2 regions of the Megamonas sp. genome follow, and region 2 is predicted to be linked to the other one. Evidence: a T-box and tRNA genes for the amino acid it is inferred to sense, from the RefSeq annotation. Region 2 holds a T-box; the other holds one or more tRNA genes.

Region 1 (3,429 bases), on a different contig from region 2:
TTTTTTAGCATCACTGACAGCAGTTGAACCACCTGCTTCTCTACTTTCATCACTTAAAGTCATAGTTACACCAATGACATCATAACCTTGTTCTATCAATAAAGCAGCTGTAAGCGAACTATCTACGCCACCGCTCATAGCTACTGCTACCTTTTTTTTCATCTTCTTTTCCCCTCTAAAAATCTATCTGCAAATAACAAATATATATTTCCTAGTAAATAACTAAGATATATTCATATACTAACAAACTAATGCTTCTTTGTCAAAATTAAGAATTTATTTTTTCACAAAACTGCATATATTTACCAATTTTTTCTTCATATCCATTTGATGTTGGCATATAATATTTAGCATTTTTTATTTTATCAGGCAAATACTGTTGTTTCACTATATGATATGGATAATCATGAGCATATTTATAATCTACACCATGACCAAGCTTTTTAGCACCTTTATAATGACAATCTCTTAAATGTATTGGTACTTGCCCACAATCTTGACTTTTTACTTGCTCTATAGCTTTATCAATCGCTAAATAACTGGCATTACTTTTAGGCGCAGATGCTATATATGTTACTGCTTGTGCAAGTGGTATACGAGCTTCAGGCATACCCAAAAATTGAACAGCTTGCACTGTAGCCATAGCCAAAACTAAAGCTTGTGGGTCTGCATTTCCCACATCTTCGGAGGCACAGATAGCAATTCTTCGAGCAATAAAATTAATATCTTCACCTGCTACTAACATTCTTGCTAAATAGTGCAACGCCGCATCAGGGTCGCTTCCCCTCATACTCTTGATAAATGCCGATACTATATCATAGTGATTATCACCGTTTTTATCATACGTCTGAATTTTTTCACTGATAATACTTTCAATAATTTCTTTATTGATATTATGATTTTGCTCTAACGCCACATCGCCAGCTTGCTCTAATATATTCAAAGCCACTCTAGCATCGCCACCAGCATATTGAGCTATTATCGATAATATTTCATCATCATATTTAAATTCATATTTACCCAAACCGCGAACTTTATCTTCTAAAGCTACTTTTAAGATATCAATTAAATTTTGTTCATCTAATAATTCTAATTTTACTACACGAACTCTAGATAATAACGCATGATTTACTTCAAAATACGGATTTTCTGTAGTAGCACCAATCAAGATAATTCTACCATCTTCAACATAAGGCAATAATACATCTTGTTGAGCCTTATTAAAACGATGTATTTCATCTAAAAATATAATTGTACGTTTACGATAATATCTTCTATTTTCATCAGCTTTTTCAATGATTTTACGCACATCAGAGATACCAGCAGAAACCGCATTTAGTCGAGAAAAATCACTTTTTGTCATACCTGCAATCATTTTCGCAAGCGTTGTCTTTCCTGTACCTGGAGGCCCATATAAAATCATCGAAGGTATTTTATCTTCTTGTACCATTCTACGCAAAAATGATTTTTTACCCAGTATTTTTTCCTGTCCTATATATTCATCAAAATTACGTGGTCGCATTCTTTCAGCTAATGGACGATAGTCTTCATCCATCTCTATAGTATTTTCGCTTATACTTTCATTATTTTCACTAGCCATTGCTGAAAATAAGTCTAAATCTTGCATATTATTCTCCTGTTGAACCAAAACCGCCACTTCTTATAGTATCAACATTTTTTTCATCATCTATAGTTAAAAATTTATAAAAAATGGCTTGAGCTATTCTCATACCTTTAGTAATTTCTACATCTTCATCACCAAAGTTTATCAGACCAATCATTATATGACCTTCATTATCTTCATTGTTATAATAATCTGCATCAATAACACCTTGAGAATTTACTAAATTCAAATGCTTTTTAAAAGCTAAACTAGAACGAATATGTATACCTAAATATTCATCATCTTGCATATAAGCTTTTAATCCTGTTGCAATTACTGCCATTTGCCCAGCTTTTATAATTTTATCTTCAGCAGCTTCGATATCATAACCTGCTGATTTACTTGTTTTTCGAGTTGGTAAATTTATATGTTTATCTTTAAAATCACTCACTATTTCAAAACCACGATTACGCAAAAAAACAACTCCTTAAAATTATATTTAATATTTTTCATAGCTCAATATTTTATTATATAACAAAAAATGCACTGTGCAATCACACAGTGCATAATAAATTCATTTGGAGGCGGCACCCAGATTTGAACTGGGGAATAAAGGTTTTGCAGACCTCTGCCTTACCACTTGGCTATGCCGCCGTCTGGAGCGGAAAACGAGGCTCGAACTCGCGACCCTCACCTTGGCAAGGTGATGCTCTACCACTGAGCTACTTCCGCATTTGACGTTTTTTGTCTGCCGCTGTATCAGCGACATGTATTATTATATGCATAACAAAGTATTTTGTCAACAACTTTTTAAAAATTTTTTTAAAAAAGTTTTCAAAGCTCTAAAAAGCCTAATAAATAAGCTATTTCCCCATTATATAAAAATGAAAAAATAGCTTATTATTCAATATTTCTTAAAGAACTTCAGAAAAATATATTACTGTTACAGTATCATCTAAAGTAATTCGACGTTGATAAATATTTTCAAAATCTAAACGCAATCCTTCTAATGAATCAATTTCTGGATTTTGATGACCTAAATCTCTTGAAGTTAATTCAGCGAATTTTTTTACGCGAACTTTATCAATGATTGCTGTATACAATCTTTTTTTCACTTCATATTTTTTACCAGTAGTAATCCATACTATAGAACTTTCTGGATATTGATTGCGAACGTCTCCTAAGCGAACAGTACAATTTTTTTTACGTGACATAATCAATTCTTCATGTTTTTTTGCCTGAAAGTTTAATGCCATCATTATAATCAGCCTCCAATTTATAAAATATAATTTAATTCTTAAAATATTTAAAGATATATATTATATATTTTACTAAAATTTGTAAAAATCCTTTTTTCTTCTAAAATTTATTGTCTAACTTTATTGCGAATATGACTTTGTTAAGCTATTATATATTTTAACAATCAAGATTTTTATTAATTTATTTATTATATTTATATCACAAAACAAAATTTTAAAGAAAAGAGGGTAGCTATTGTTATTTTATAACAATTTTTATTATGCGTTCTCAAATCTTAAACTTATTAAAACAAAATGGCAACAAATTTTTATCCGGTGAATACTTAGCTGATACACTAAAAGTATCTCGAACTGCTATCTGGAAACATATAAAAGCACTACGTGATAGTGGCTATAATATTGAAAGTGTTCCTAGAAGTGGTTATCGTTTGATTGACTCTCCAGATTTATTATCAAGCGAAGAAATAAAATCTTCTCTTACCACTAAAATATTAGGTTCTGAAATTTTATATTTTGAAACTGTAGACTCCACAAATACCCAAGCAAAAAAAATAGCACTTCAAGGTG
Region 2 (3,429 bases):
GCCAGGGATAAATTTAGGGATATCGTTACGTAATTGTTCCTGTTCTAAAGCCTGAATAATATTCATTATTTTTCCTCCTTAATTCAAACGTTCATATAAGAATATCTCACAGCGGACCGTTTGTTGCATACTAGGCTATTTTATCATATAAAAATGGGCTATGCAATATATTTTTTGGAGATTTTTCGAGAATTTGACAAATATTTTAGGATAATTTATATTAAAGGCAGAATATGAAAAAGGGAGCTTGTAGACAGGCTGAGAGGAAGTTGTGAACTTCGACCTATGACCTGATTTGGATAATGCCAACGTAGGGAAATATTAGTTTGATTACGTATTTTCAAGGAAATGGCATGGCTATTTCCTTTTTTTATTTTTAAATATTTTTATTTTTTATGAGGTGATTTTTTGTCTACATTTTTTACATCAACAAATAATTCTAGTTTTAATGTATCATTGATTTGGTTTGGTACAGCAGTTTCTGTGGCTGAAATCATGACAGGAACTTTTTTAGCACCACTTGGCATGAAAGATGGATTTTTAGCTATTTTAGTAGGTCATGTAATTGGCGGAATTATTCTTTATTTAGCAGGGATTATCGGTGCTAATAAACGTTGCAGTGCTTCTGAAAGTATTAATTTATCTTTTGGTAAGTTGGGTTCTGTTAGTTTCTCTCTATTAAATACTATTCAATTAATAGGTTGGACTTCTATAATGACCATCATTGGGGCACAAGCTTTCAATAAATTAATGGCATCTTTATGGAATATAGGAGAAAATACTATTTTATGGACAATTATCATAGGTCTTTTTCCTTGCATTTGGATTTTTAGTACAATGGATTTTGTAAGTAAGATAAATAAAGTAGTAATGCTTTGTTTATTGCTTGCTTCTTTATATTTAGGTTTTGGGGCGGTAGTTTCTGCAAATGAAGTGGTAACTTCCTTAGATGAAAGTATGAGTTTTGGCATGGCGGTAGAATTGAATATTGCTATGTGTTTATCATGGATGCCAGTTATTTCAGATTATACAAGAACACTTAAAAATCAATCTACAGGTACAGTGAGCTGTGTAGTGGCATATTGTTTTGGCAGTATTTTAATGTATACAATTGGTTTAGGTAGTGCTGTTCATTATGGTATAACAGATATTTGTGATATTTTTATGTTATCTGGATTGGGTGTTATTTCTTTAGTTGTTATTTTATTATCTACAGTAACAACTAATTTCATTACGATAAATTCTTCAAGTATTTGTTTAAATCATATCAGTAATCAATTAGATGTAAAATATACAGCATTTTTTGTATGTATAATTTCTACATTGCTTGCTATTTTCTTATCTATGGAACAATATGAAACTTTCCTTTATTTTATAGCAGCAACTTTTGCACCGTTATTTGCTATTGCTTTTTCTGAATATTTCTTTAGTCATAATATTTATCATCAAAATTCATTTATCACTGGTAAAAATTGTCTTTTATGGTTAATTGGTTTTATAGCTTATGAATTGTTGATTGATTATAGCACATTTATTGGGATTACTGTGCCAGTTATGTTAGCTATAGCCATTATTAATATTTTTGTTAATCAATTGATTGGGGCAAAAAAATTTAGTTTGAATAAGAAATATTAAAAGTATTTTATTATTTAGCCATAAATCTAAAAGTAAACAACATAAATATATTGACAAGGATTTTTTCTTTTGCTAGACTTTATGTACAGCAATGAACTAGAAAAGTAACTTTAATCAGCGAGTAGTGATGGTGTAAGACTACAAAAAGTGAATGGCGCTAGGGAGCTTTATAATAATAAATAACATTCTAAAGAGGACTTAAATATATTTAAGTCAATCAGGGTGGAACCGCGGGAATACATCTCGTCCCTGTAACATTTTGTTGTTACATGGGCGAGATTTTTTATTTTGTCGCCCATGAATATCAAGGAGGTATATTTATGACATTTCAGGAAATTATCCTGACTTTGCAGGAATTTTGGTCTAAGCAAGGCTGTATTTTAGCTCAACCTTATGACGTGGAAAAAGGTGCAGGTACTATGAACCCTTCTACATTTTTACGTGTACTTGGCCCTGAACCTTGGCATGTAGCATATGTAGAACCATCTCGTCGTCCAGCTGATGGTCGTTATGGTGAAAATCCTAACCGTTTATTCCAACATCATCAATTCCAGGTAATTATGAAACCATCTCCTGATAATATTCAGGAACTTTATTTACAGAGCTTAGCAAAACTCGGTATCAATGAAAAAGAACATGATATCCGTTTTGTTGAAGATAACTGGGAATCTCCAACACTTGGTGCTTGGGGTCTTGGTTGGGAAGTTTGGCTCGATGGTATGGAAATCACACAGTTTACTTATTTCCAACAAGTAGGTAGTGTTGATGTAAAACCTGTAGCTTCTGAAATTACTTATGGTCTTGAACGTATTGCAATGTATATTCAAGAAAAAGAAAATGTTTATGATATTGATTGGAATGGCACATACACTTATGGTGATGTATTCCATCAAAATGAATTTGAACAATCCACTTATAACTTTGAACTTGCAGATACTGCTCTTTTATTTGACCTTTTCGATAAATACGAAAAAGAAGCTGTTCGCGTAATTGAGCTTGGCTATGTTCATCCAGCATATGATTATGTATTGAAATGTTCTCATACATTTAACTTGCTTGATTCTCGTGGAGCAATCAGCGTATCTGAACGTACAGCGTTTATTTCTCGTGTACGTAATCTTGCTCGTCTTTGTGCTCAATGTTATTTAAAACAGCGTGAAGAACTCGGCTATCCTCTCTTGAAGAAAGGAGCAAAATAATAATGGCTAAAGATTTATTATTAGAAATTGGTACAGAAGAAGTTCCTGCTCATTTTATGCCAGGAATTTTAGCTCAATTAAAAGAAAAAGCAACTGCAAAATTTCAAGAAATGCGTCTTGATTTTGATGAAGTAACAACTCTTGGTACACCTCGCAGAACTGCACTTTTAGTAAAAAATCTTGCAGAAACTCAGCAAGGTGCATCTAGTGAATATAAAGGCCCATCTACTGCTATCGCTTTTGATAAAGATGGCAATCCTACAAAAGCAGCTATCGGTTTTGCTCGTGGCAAAAAAGTAGATGTTGCTGATTTAGTAGTAAAAGATGGTTATGTATATGCTGTTTCTAGTGAAGAAGGCAAACAGACTGTAGAACTTTTACCTACTTTATTAAAAGAATTAGTAGAAGGCTTGAATTTCCCTAAAAATATGCGTTGGGGCGATTTAGATTTCCGCTTTGTACGTCCACTTCGTTGGCTCGTAGCTTTGTATGATGAAGAAGTAATTGATTTTACAGTAGCTAATGTAAAATCTGGTCGCGTATCTCGTGGTCATCGTTTCTTAAGTGAAGGCGATTTCACAATCAATAAAGCAAG

The links. The T-box of region 2 lies ahead of glyQ (glycine--tRNA ligase subunit alpha). A T-box ahead of a tRNA ligase gene usually reads a tRNA of that ligase, here a tRNA-Gly.
Region 1: it has a tRNA-Gly gene. The T-box ahead of glyQ (glycine--tRNA ligase subunit alpha) is inferred to sense a tRNA for this amino acid. The anticodon was not compared.

What each region holds. Positions count from the first base shown of each region.
Region 1 covers NZ_CFQVBI010000035.1:5,667-9,095, reverse strand. Annotated here, with positions in the region: gene mnmA (tRNA 2-thiouridine(34) synthase MnmA) at 1-162, opposite strand, end outside; gene AC5LAX_RS04470 (replication-associated recombination protein A) at 269-1,627, opposite strand; gene dut (dUTP diphosphatase) at 1,629-2,078, opposite strand; tRNA gene AC5LAX_RS04460 (tRNA-Cys) at 2,183-2,257, opposite strand; tRNA gene AC5LAX_RS04455 (tRNA-Gly) at 2,261-2,335, opposite strand; gene AC5LAX_RS04450 (ASCH domain-containing protein) at 2,518-2,862, opposite strand; gene AC5LAX_RS04445 (biotin--[acetyl-CoA-carboxylase] ligase) at 3,123-3,429, shown strand, end outside.
Region 2 covers NZ_CFQVBI010000036.1:40,320-43,748, forward strand. Annotated here, with positions in the region: gene rplS (50S ribosomal protein L19) at 1-66, opposite strand, end outside; TPP riboswitch at 230-336, shown strand; gene AC5LAX_RS04720 (cytosine permease) at 409-1,635, shown strand; T-box leader at 1,718-1,889, shown strand; gene glyQ (glycine--tRNA ligase subunit alpha) at 1,956-2,834, shown strand; gene glyS (glycine--tRNA ligase subunit beta) at 2,837-3,429, shown strand, end outside.